DNA from 2 places in the Actinoallomurus sp. CA-150999 genome. Region 1 is predicted to be linked to the other one. Evidence: predicted binding sites of a transcription regulator. Region 1 holds the regulator's gene; the other holds the start of a gene.
What was found. Region 1 encodes LexA, which represses DNA repair genes until DNA is damaged. Its sites were predicted from a motif close to TCGAACANNTGTTCGA; they were not measured.

Region 1 (5,776 bases):
TGTCCTTGCCGCCGAGGTCCATGTCGAAGCCGGCGTCGCGGAGCGCGCGGATCTTGTCCTCTTCGCGCGCCTTGGTCTCGATGAACTCCTCGACGTCGGGGTGGTCGACGTCGAGGACGAGCATCTTCGCCGCCCTGCGGGTCGCGCCACCGGACTTGATGGTGCCCGCGGAGGCGTCGGCGCCGCGCATGAACGACACCGGGCCGCTCGCGGTGCCGCCGGAGGACAGCAGCTCCTTGCTGGAGCGGATGCGGGAGAGGTTCACACCCGACCCGGAGCCGCCCTTGAAGATGACGCCCTCTTCCTTGTACCAGTCCAGGATCGCCTCCATCGTGTCGTCCACCGACAAGATGAAGCAGGCGCTGACCTGCTGCGGAGAGGCCGTGCCGACGTTGAACCAGACCGGCGAGTTGAAGCTGAACACCTGGTTGACCAGGGCGTGCTTCAGCTCGTGGTCGAAGATCTCGGCGTCCTCGTCGGAGGCGAAGTAGCCGTGCTTGACGCCGGTCTCGGTGTAGACCCCGACGACCCGGTCGACCAGCTGCTTCAGGCTCCACTCGCGCTGCGGGGTGCCCACAGCGCCGCGGAAGTACTTCGACGTGACGATGTTGACCGCGTTGACGGACCAGGACGCGGGGAACTCGACGCCCTTCTGCTCGAAGTTCACCGACCCGTCGCGCCAGTTGGTCATGATGACGTCGCGCCGCTCCCACGCGACGTCGTCGTACGGGTGGACGCCCGGCCGCGTGAAGATGCGCTCCATCTTCACGCCCTTGCGGCCCGCCTTACCCCGTCGGGCTGAGCCGCTCACCGTCTCTGTCATGACATCCCCCTTCTCGGGCACACCAGGCCCACCTCCAGGATTACCCGTACAGCCCGCGGCGCGGGCACCGCCCTAGGACAGGGCGTCGCCGCCGTTCGCCACGCGCAGCGATTCGATTTCCTTGGCGAAGTCGTCGAGCGTCTCGAACCCCCGGTAGACGGAGGCGAATCGCAGGTACGCGACCTCGTCCAGTTCGCGGAGCGGGCCGAGGATCGCCAGCCCGACCTGGTGCGAGGGAATCTCGGCGTTCCCGGTCGCCCGGATCGCCTCCTCGACCCGCTGCCCGAGCATGGCGAGCGCGTCCTCGTTCACGGGACGGCCCTGACACGCCCGGCGCACTCCAGCGATGATCTTCTCCCGGGAGAACGGCTCAGTGACGCCACTGCGCTTGGCGACCATCATGAGGACCGTCTCCTGGGTGGTGAAGCGACGACCGCACTCCGGGCACGAGCGACGGCGCCGGATGGCGGATCCGTCGTCGGTCGCCCGGCTGTCGATGACCCTGCTGTCGGTGTGTCGGCAGAACGGGCAGTGCATGCCTCCGGACTCCTCCCCCTGACAGCGAGTCACGCGCCTTCTGCGCGAACCTCACCTTGTAACCACAACCTATGGTGAACTACATCCATGTAACTACTAGATGTTGTGGTCCAACCGTAGAGCCCGACCGAGGGCATCGCAACCCACATGAGGCACCCGGCGAGAAGAGCCCGCTCACGAGGAGATCCGCCGCCTCCACCGGCGTGTCGCGCCCCCCGCTGGACGCGACGATCCGCCGCCAGGACATGCCTCACCCTCATCGACCTGCGGAGACGCCGCCGACGGTCGGAACGGTGAAGTGGATCACATTGCGCCGGCGCTCTCGCGCGGGCGCACCCCCAGCGCCCAAGCCTGCCATGTCCCGCCCCGGCGCACGACGGCGACCACCCCCTTCGGTGCGCCGACCGTGCGACGAAGCCCGGCGATGACATCCGCCCTTCACCAACGGCCGGACAGGAATTATTATCGAACACATGTACGAGTTAAAGCCGACATAGGCCCGGACCGTAAAATTCCACATTTTTCGAACACCTGTTTGATCATTTCCCGGAGAAGCGATAACGTCCCTCTACGGGAGTGAAATACCGGCGGCCGCGCGTCACCGCAGAAGACATCCATCGGAGACACCATGAGCAAGGTTCGGGAAATGCCGGACGGCCCAGGCGACGAGAGCGGGCTGACGGTCCGCCAGCGCAAGGTGCTGGAGGTGATCAGGGACTCGGTCCAGCGGCGCGGCTACCCGCCCTCGATGCGCGAGATCGGCGAGGCCGTCGGGCTGACCAGCACCTCGAGCGTCTCCCACCAGCTCCGGACACTGCAGCGCAAGGGCTTCCTGCTGCGCGACCCGAACCGGCCGCGCGCGGTGGTCGTCCGCATGCCCGGATCCTCGGCGGTCGCCACCGAGTCCGAGCACGACGCGTACGAGATCACCAATGGCCAGGAGGCCCCGGCACGCCCCGCCCCCGCGTACGTCCCGCTAGTCGGCCGCATCGCCGCAGGTGGCCCGATCCTCGCCGAGGAGGCCGTCGAGGACGTCTTCGCGCTGCCCAGGCAGCTCGTCGGCGAGGGCACGCACTTCCTGCTGAACGTCACCGGTGACTCGATGATCGAGGCCGCCATCGCCGACGGCGACTGGGTCGTCGTGCGTCAGCAGCCCGTCGCGGAGAACGGCGACATCGTCGCGGCGATGATCGACGGCGAGGCCACCGTCAAAACGCTCAAGCGGCGCGACGACAAGGTCTGGCTGATGCCGCACAACCCGGCGTACGACCCGATCCCCGGCGACGACGCCACGATCCTCGGCCGCGTGGTGGCGGTCCTGCGCAAGATGTGATCCCACCCGGGTCGGCGACATCGACCGACCCGGGTGGATTCGCCCGTCAGGCGGGCACGATGTTCACGATCTTCGGGGCACGCACGATGACCTTGCGGACGCCCCGGTCGCCCAGTGCCGCCCGGATCTTCTCCGAGTCCAGGGCCAGCCGCTCCAGGTCGCCCTCGGCGATGTCCGGAGACACCTCCAGGCGGTCGCGGACCTTGCCCGCCACCTGCACGACGCAGGTGACCGACTCCTGGACCAGCAGCGCGGCCTCGGCCGTCGGCCAGCCCGCCTTGGTCACCGGAGCCGTACGGCCCAGCCGCTCCCACATCTCCTCGGCGGTGTACGGCGCGACCAGCGACAGGATGACCGCCAGGGTCTCGGCCGCCTCCCGCACCGCCGGGTCGGCCCCTCCCGGGCCGGCGTCGATGGCCTTACGGGCGGCGGAGGTCAGCTCCATCATCCGCGCGATCGCGACGTTGTACCGGTGCGCCTCGACCAGCCGGGTGACCTCGTCGATCGTCCGGTGCGTCACCTTGCGCAGCTCGACGTCGCCGGCCGCAGGGTCGGCCCCGGGCACGGAGGTCACGTCGGCGGCCACGCGGTGCACGCGGGCCAGGAACTTCACCGAGCCGGACGGGGACACGTCGGCCCAGTCGATGTCGTCCTCCGGCGGACCGGAGAACAGCATCGTCAGCCGTACGGCGTCGACGCCGTACTCGCCGATCTGCTCCCCCAGGTCGACCAGGTTGCCGGTCGTCTTCGACATCGACGAGCCGTTCAGGATGACCTGGCCCTGGTTGACCAGCCGCTTGAACGGCTCGGTGAAGTCCACCATCCCCATGTCGTACAGCACCTTGGTGAAGAACCGCGCGTACAGCAGGTGCAGGATGGCGTGCTCGACACCGCCGGTGTACTGGTCGGCCGGCATCCACTCGCGCACCTTCTCCACGTCGAACGGCCCGCCGGTGTAGTCCGGCGAGCAGTACCGCAGGAAGTACCAGGACGAGTCGACGAAGGTGTCCATCGTGTCGGTGTCACGCTTGGCCGGACCACCGCACTTGGGGCATTCGACGTTCACCCAGTCGTGGGCCGCCGCCAGCGGCGACACGCCCTTCGGCGCCAGGTCGGCGCCGCGCAGGTCGTCCGGCAGGCGCACCGGCAGCTGCTCGTCGGGGACGGGCACCTCGCCGCACGCGTCACAGTGGATGATCGGGATCGGCGTGCCCCAGAACCGCTGCCGGGAGATCAGCCAGTCGCGCAGCCGGTAGTTGACGGAGGCCTTGCCCAGGCCCTTCTCCTCCAGGACCTCGACGATCCGCGGGATGGCGGCGGCCTTGGCCAGGCCGTTCAGGGGCCCGGAGTTGACCAGCTCGCCCTCGCCGGGGGTGGCGACCCCGGTCTCGGCCGGGTCCGCCTCTCCCGTCTGGACGACGATGCGGACCGGCAGGCCGAACTTGCGGGCGAAGTCCAGGTCGCGCTGGTCGTGGGCGGGCACCGCCATGATCGCGCCGTGGCCGTACTCCGCCAGGACGTAGTCGGACGCCCACACGGGGATGCGCTCGCCGTTCACCGGGTTGATCGCGTAGCGGCCCAGGAAGACGCCGGTCTTCTCCCGGTCGGCGGACAGCCGCTCGATCTCCGACTCGCGCCCTACCGCGTCGCGGTAGGCCTCGAACTCGGCGCGCTGCTCCGGCGCGCAGATCTCATCGGCCAGCGCGGCGTCCGCGGCGACGACGAAGAACGTCGCGCCGAACAGGGTGTCCGGCCGGGTCGTGTAGACGGTGACCGGCTCCGCGCGCCCCTCGATCTGGAAGGCGACGTCGGCGCCCTCCGAGCGGCCGATCCAGTTGCGCTGCATCAGCAGCACCCGCTCGGGCCACTCCAGGTCCGCCATGTCGGTCAGCAGCCGGTCGGCGTACTCGGTGATCTTGAAGTACCACTGCGTCAGAACGCGCTTCTCGACCAGCGAGCCGCACCGCTCACAGTGCCCGTTGACGACCTGCTCGTTGGCCAGCACCGTCTGGTCCTTGGGGCACCAGTTGACCTGCCCGCCCTTGCGGTAGGCCAGGCCGCGCTCGTAGAAGCGCAGGAACAGCCACTGGTTCCAGCGGTAGTACTCCGGGTCGGAGGTGTGCAGCCGGCGCGACCAGTCGAAGGAGATCCCGTACCGCTTGAAAGACTCCGCCTGGGTGTCGATATTGGTGTACGTCCACTCGGCGGGGTGGGAATTGCGCTTGATCGCGGCGTTCTCGGCCGGCAGGCCGAAGGAGTCCCAGCCGATGGGGTGCAGGACGTTGTACCCCTTCTGCAGCCAGTAGCGGGCGATGACGTCGCCGATCGCGAACGCCTCGGCGTGACCCATGTGAAGATCGCCGGAGGGGTACGGGAACATGTCCAGCGCATACTTGCGAGGCCGCTCATCAGCGGGGTCCTCGCTCGCGGCGAAGGGCTTCAGTTCCTCCCACCGGGCCTGCCACTTGTCCTGGATCGTCCGTGGGTCGTAGTTCTCGTCGGCGCCTGTCATGGATTCCTCGTCTGATTCGCACGGCTACGGCTGGCGGTGAACCGTGCCCCTTGCATGAGAACGCCCCTCACGCAGGAGGGGCTGCCGCGTCGACGTCTCGGGTCAACGCGGCCGGCTGAGGAGCAGCCGAGATCGCATACCTCAAGACTATCGCAGACGCAAGGACACCGGGCGATTTGTGGTCACCGAGGACCCGGGTACGACGCCGCACCGGCGGCGGTGCCGTACCGGGTCCGGCGTCAGACGGCGTAGGGCAGGTGCTTGATGCCGTTGATGAAGTTGGACAGCAGACGGTCCGGCTCGCCGGTGGCGCGAATGCCCGGAGCCCGGCGGAACAGCTCGCGGAACATCACGGTGACCTCCCGGCGGGCCAGGTGCGCGCCGAGGCAGAAGTGCGGGCCCGGGCCGCCGAAGCCCACGTGCGGGTTGGGGTCCCGGGTGATGTCGAAGACCTCGGGGTCGGTGAAGACGGCCTCGTCCCGGTTGGCCGCCCAGTAGTACAGCAGCAGCTTGTCCCCGGCCTTGAACTCATGGCCGTTCAGCTCGGTGTCGCGGGTCGCGGTGCGCCGCA
Region 2 (5,776 bases), 2.9 Mb from region 1:
CGCGCCCCAGGTACGGATCCTGGCGACCAGCCGGCAGGCGCTGCGCGTGACCGGGGAGTGGCTGGTGGAGCTGGCGCCGCTGCCGGTGCCGCAGGAAGAGCAGCCGCCGGCGCACGATGACGCGGTGCGGTTGTTCGCCGAACGCGCGGCGATCGCGCTCCCGGGCTTCGCCATCACCGACGACAACCGTACGAAGGTGGCCGGGATCTGCCGGCGCCTGGACGGCATCCCCCTGGCGATCGAGCTCGCCGCGGTACGGGTGCGGGCGATGCCCGTCGAGGCGATCCTGACCCGCCTGGAAGAGCACTCTCTGGAGGTCCTGGGCGCGGGCGCGCAGGTGGCCATGCCACGGCTACAGACCCTGCGGGCGGCGATCGACTGGAGTTTCCACCTGTGCTCGGCGCCCGAACAGCGATTGTGGGCGCGGGCGTCGGTCTTCAGCGGCGGCTTCGACCTCGACGACGCCGAGCAGGTCTGTTCCGGCGCCGGAATCGAGAGCATGGACGTGTTCGCGCTCGTGGACGGGCTGCTGGACAAGTCCGTGCTGACCCGTACGACGTCCGAGGGCGTCTCCCGCTACCGGATGCTGGAGGCGATCCGCGAGTACGGCGCCCAGCACCTCGCTCGGTCCGGCGAGGCCACGGCGGTGAGGACGCGCCACCGCGACCACTTCGCCGAGGTCGCCCGGCAAGCGGAGCATCAGTTCCTGAGCCCGGGAGAGGTCGAGGGGTTCGACCTGCTGCAGCGCGACTACGCCAACGTACGAGCCGCGCTGGAATTCTGCCTCAGCGAGCCCGGCCAGGCGGACTCCGGACTACGGATCGCCGGCTCCCTGCGGCACTACTGGACCATGTCGGTCCGCCATCGCGAGGGACGGTACTGGCTCGATCGGGCGCTGACCCTCAATCCGGAGCCGAGTCCGGCCCGCGCCAAGGCCCTCTGGATCGACGGATGGACGGCCCTTCTCCTGGCCGAATGGGACGCGGGGCTGTCGCGGATCGACCAGTGCCTCACGCTCGCCGAACACCTGGACGACGAGCCGGCCCGAGCCCACACCGTCATGCTCCGCGGCATTCACGCGTTCTTCTGCGACGACCTGCACTGCGCCGTGACCTTCTTCGAGGACGCACTCGCCCGGCTGCGGGCCCTCGACGACCGCGCGGACGTATGGATGACCCTCCGCTACCTGACCTACGCCACCGCGCTCCTCGGCGACGCCGACCGTTCCCTTGCCTTCGGCGAGCAATCCCTGGAGGTCGCGGAAACGGCCGCCGCGCCGTTGACCCGCGCACGCTCGCTGGGGCTGTACGGGATCGCCCAGTGGCTCATCGGCGACCGCGAACGGGCGATCGAACTGGTCCGGGAGAGGCTGCGGGTCTCCCCCTACATCGACGGGTGGGGCATCGCCCACTGCTTGGAAGTCCTCGCCTGGGACGCCGGCGAGCGTGATCCGGAACGCGCCGCCCGACTGCTCGGCTGCGCCCACGCCATCTGGCGTTTCACCGCCGCGCCCCTGACCCAGCGGCATCTGGCCGCCGGCCACCGGCTCTGTGAGCAGCGCGCCCGCGCCGCACTGGGAGACGAGACCTTCGGCAAGGCCTTCGAGGAGGGCACCAGGCTCCCCATCGACCAAGCCGTCACCTACGCACTCGCCGACCCCAGGTGAGCGGATCAACACCCGGGCCGAAGTGACACCGCGCGTACTGTGGCCGTCCGCGTGCCGCTGCCGGCCCGACCCGCCGACAGGCGATCATCGAACGCATGTTCTAAGGTGGGGGCATGCGTTGGGATGCGTTGTCGCTGGACGGCGAGGAGCCGGGTCTGTTCGGAAGCCCCGTGACGATCGACACGCCCGAGTTCCGCGGGATCACCTTCCACGAGATCAGAGCCAAGTCGATCATCAACAAGGTCCCCGGCGCCTCCCGCGTGCCATTCCAGTGGACCATCAACCCCTATAGGGGCTGCAGCCATGCATGTGTGTACTGCCTGTCCGGCGACACCCCGATCCTCATGGCGGACGGACGCACGAAGCCACTCCGCGACATTCGCGTCGGCGACGAGGTGTACGGCACCGAAGTGGTCGGAAGTTACCGCCGCTATGTCGTCACCAAGGTCCTCGCACACTGGAGCACGGTCAAGCCCGCATACCGGATCCGTCTCGAGGACGGGACGGAGTTGGTCGCGAGCGGCGATCACAGATTTCTGAGCGATCGCGGCTGGAAGTACGTCACAGGCACCGAGCGCGGTGCCGGCCGGCGTCCACACCTGACGCGCAACAACAAACTGATGGGCGTCGGGTCGTTCGCCGAGCCGCCTAAGAAGGACGCGGATTACCGGGCCGGTTACCTTTGCGGGATGATCCGAGGCGACGGTCAACTCGGCTCGTATTCCTATCTCAGTGGCGATGTTCACCGATTTCGGCTGGCCCTGGTAGACCGGGAGGCCTTGGACCGCTCACGCATCTATCTTGACGGCCTCGGCGTTCCGACGGTCGAGTTCACGTTCCAGAGCGCCAAGTTGGGACGTCGGCAGATTTCCGCCATCTGCAACCAGAGCAAGGCGGGCAACTCGGCCATCAGGCGAATCATCGCATGGCCTGCCGAGGCGACAACGGCGTGGCACAAAGGTTTTCTTGCCGGAATTTTCGATGCAGAAGGAAGCTGCTCCTACGGCGTTCTCCGAATATCGAATACCGACCAGGAAATCATCAGGCACCTCAGGGAAAGCCTCGATCGCCTGGAGTTCGAATACAGGATTGAGCAGCCTAAGAATGCTGTGGGCCTGCCGATCACTGTGATCCGGCTTCTGGGCGGCATCGCCGAGCGTCTCCGCTTCTTCCATACCGTGGATCCGGCGATCACCCGGAAGCAGAACATCGAAGGTCTCGCGATCAAGACCAACGCCCGGCTGGGTGTGAGGTCCATCGAAGCGACCGGCCTGGACCTGCCGATGTACGACATCACCACCGGCACCGGAGACTTCATCGCCAACGGCGTCGTATCACACAACTGCTTCGCCCGCCGCACCCATGAATACCTGGACTTCGACTCGGGGCGGGATTTCGACTCGCAGATCGTCGTGAAGGTGAACGCCCCGGAGCTGGTGCGCCGGGAGCTCGCCACGCCGAAGTGGGCCGGCGAGCACATCGCGATGGGCACCAACGTCGACTGCTACCAGCGCGCGGAGGGCCGCTACCAGCTGATGCCCGGCATCATCGAGGCGCTACGGGACGCCGCGAACCCGTTCTCGATCCTGACCAAGGGCTCGCTGATCCTGCGCGACCTGCCGCTGCTGGAAGAGGCCGCCGACCGCACCGAGGTCGGCGCGGCGGTCTCCGTCGGCTTCGTCGACAAGGATCTGTGGCGGCTGCTCGAGCCGGGCACACCCAGCCCGCTCAAACGCCTCGAGGTCTGCACGACACTCAACGAGCACGGCATCGGATGCGGCGTGCTCATGGGACCCATCGTCCCCTACCTCACCGACAGCCCACGCCAACTCGAAGCCGCCGTACGCCGAATCGCCGAGACCGGCGCCACCTCCATCTCAGCGATCGTCCTGCACCTACGCCCCGGCGCCCGCGAATGGTTCACCGCCTGGCTCCACGAACACCACCCCGAGCTCATCGCCCCCTACGCCCGCCTGTACGGCCGCGGCGCCTATGCGCCAAAGGACTACCAGCACCGCATCACCCAGCGCGTCAAAGACCTCGCCAACAAATACCGCATCGGCGGACACCACAACGTCCGCCACATGCCCACCCCGACGCCCTCCCCCACCCGGCCTCCCGACCCCGAACAACTCACCCTGCTCTGAACCACCGGAGAACTCACTCACGAGGCGCAGAACGCAGCACTGAATATCCGCCCACGACTCTGCACCACAGATTCATCCATTATGAACCCGTTAGACGCGACCTCACCCCGCCTATAGAAACGGTGAGCGTTGCGTTAGCCAGCGGACGGTGTACCCGCCTTTCTCGCGGAGTCGGGAGCGGCGTTCGGCTTGGTGATGCAGCCGATCAGGCGATCATCAACGATGACGTCGCCAAGCTCCAGCGGAGGCGCTTAGAAGGCCGCTCCCCGCCGGCACCTGCGCTGGAGGCCGCCCGCTCCCACATGCGTATCGCCGAGGAACTCGCCGACGCCGAATATCCCCGCGAGGTCGGCCCTGGCGTCTACGACATCCACTCCCCCCGCGCCCCGAACGCCGAAGAGGCCGCCGACCTGATCCGGGAAGCCCTACAGGCGATCCCGGCCGAACGGCTATGGGTCAACCCCGACTGCGGCCTGAAGACCCGCGGCTGGCCCGAAGTCCGCGCCTCCCTGGAGAACCTCGCCGCCGCAGCCCGCGCCGTACGGAACACCCTGCCCAGCGACTCCTCCTGAAACGACCGGGGCGGGCATCCGTGATGTCCGCCCCGGTCGATCGCCCCACCGGTAACCCGGTCACCGGGCCTCGGCCGGGCGTCACGGGTCCACGATGCGTGGTTTCCATCCACCATCGAAGCCCCCGTGGCCAGGGCCGTTGAGATCTCCGTCTCAACAGCACCCGTACGGCACCGTCACCATCGACGGCGAGACGTTCAATCCTGCGCTGAGCCGGTGTCGACGACGTCGGCGACGATGCAGGTGATGTTGTCAGGGCCGCCGCCGGCGTTGGCGGCTGCGATGAGGTTGCCGACCACCTCTTCCGGATCGGTGATGCCGGTGAGCGCCTTGTGGATCGCCTCGGCGGTGACCACGCTCCACAGGCCGTCGGAGCACAATAGGTACCGGTCACCGACCAGCGCGCTACGCGACTGCAGATCCGGGGTGATGCCGGCGCGTCCATCCAACGCCTGCAGCAGCATCGACCGGTACGGATGCGTGGTGGCCTGCTCCTGGTTGATCTTTCCATCGTCCAGCAGGGCCTGAACGAGGGTCTGATCATGGGTGATCTGAAAGAGGTCGCCGTCGCGCAGCAGATATGCCCGCGAGTCCCCGACCTGTACGAGGGCCAGCCGCGACCCGGACCAGAGCATCGCGGTCAGCGTCGTCCCCATGCCCTGCAGCGACGGATCGGCCTCCGCCAGACCGTGCACCTTCTGGTTGGCTCGGTTGACCGCCTGCTCCAACGTGGTGAGGAGCTGATCCGGGGGAATCTCGACGTCCAACGCGGACAGTTCCTCGATCACGGTCGCACTGGCGATCTCGCCGGCGGTGTGGCCTCCCATGCCGTCGGCCACGGCGAGCACGCGCAGGCCCGCGTACGCCGAGTCCTCGTTTCCCTCACGCAGCATCCCGACATCTGACCGCGTGGCGTAGCGGATCCCGATCGTCATGCGCGCAACCCTACAGATCTCGCTCACGGGGATGCCGACATCGCACGGTCGGCGTGTGCGTGGGTCAGATCCAGTCCCTCTTGCGGAACCAGGCGAACAGGCCGATCGACAAGACGATCATGATGATGGTCGATTCCCAGAATCCGATGGGCTTGGAGAACCCGGGATAGGGGACGTTCTGACCGTAGAACCCGGTGACGGCGGTCGGGACGGCGATGATCGCGGCCCAGCTCGTAACCTGCTTCATGATGACGTTGAGCCGGTTGCCCTGCATGGTCAGGTGGGTCTCGCGGATGGTGGAGACCAGGTCGCGCAGTGACTCGGTCCACTCTGTGGCCCGCAGGACATGGTCGTAGACGTCCTGGAAGTACGGGCTCATGGCATCGTCGACGATGTGGAGATCGCGGCGGAGCAGGGAGTTGACGACTTCGCGCATCGGCAGCACGGTTCGCCGGA

Region 2: the regulator LexA is predicted to act here: its motif matches at 1,754-1,769, upstream of ACQP2O_RS26395 (intein-containing Rv2578c family radical SAM protein).

What each region holds. Positions count from the first base shown of each region.
Region 1 is NZ_CP192063.1:8,645,694-8,651,469, forward strand. It holds gene ACQP2O_RS40010 (vitamin B12-dependent ribonucleotide reductase) at 1-823, opposite strand, end outside; gene nrdR (transcriptional regulator NrdR) at 896-1,360, opposite strand; gene lexA (transcriptional repressor LexA) at 1,989-2,693, shown strand; gene leuS (leucine--tRNA ligase) at 2,740-5,205, opposite strand; gene ACQP2O_RS40030 (cytochrome P450) at 5,445-5,776, opposite strand, start outside.
Region 2 is NZ_CP192063.1:5,724,283-5,730,058, reverse strand. It holds gene ACQP2O_RS26400 (ATP-binding protein) at 1-1,666, shown strand, start outside; gene ACQP2O_RS26395 (intein-containing Rv2578c family radical SAM protein) at 1,780-3,813, shown strand; gene ACQP2O_RS26390 (hypothetical protein) at 3,936-4,385, shown strand; gene ACQP2O_RS26385 (PP2C family protein-serine/threonine phosphatase) at 4,583-5,320, opposite strand; gene corA (magnesium/cobalt transporter CorA) at 5,385-5,776, opposite strand, start outside.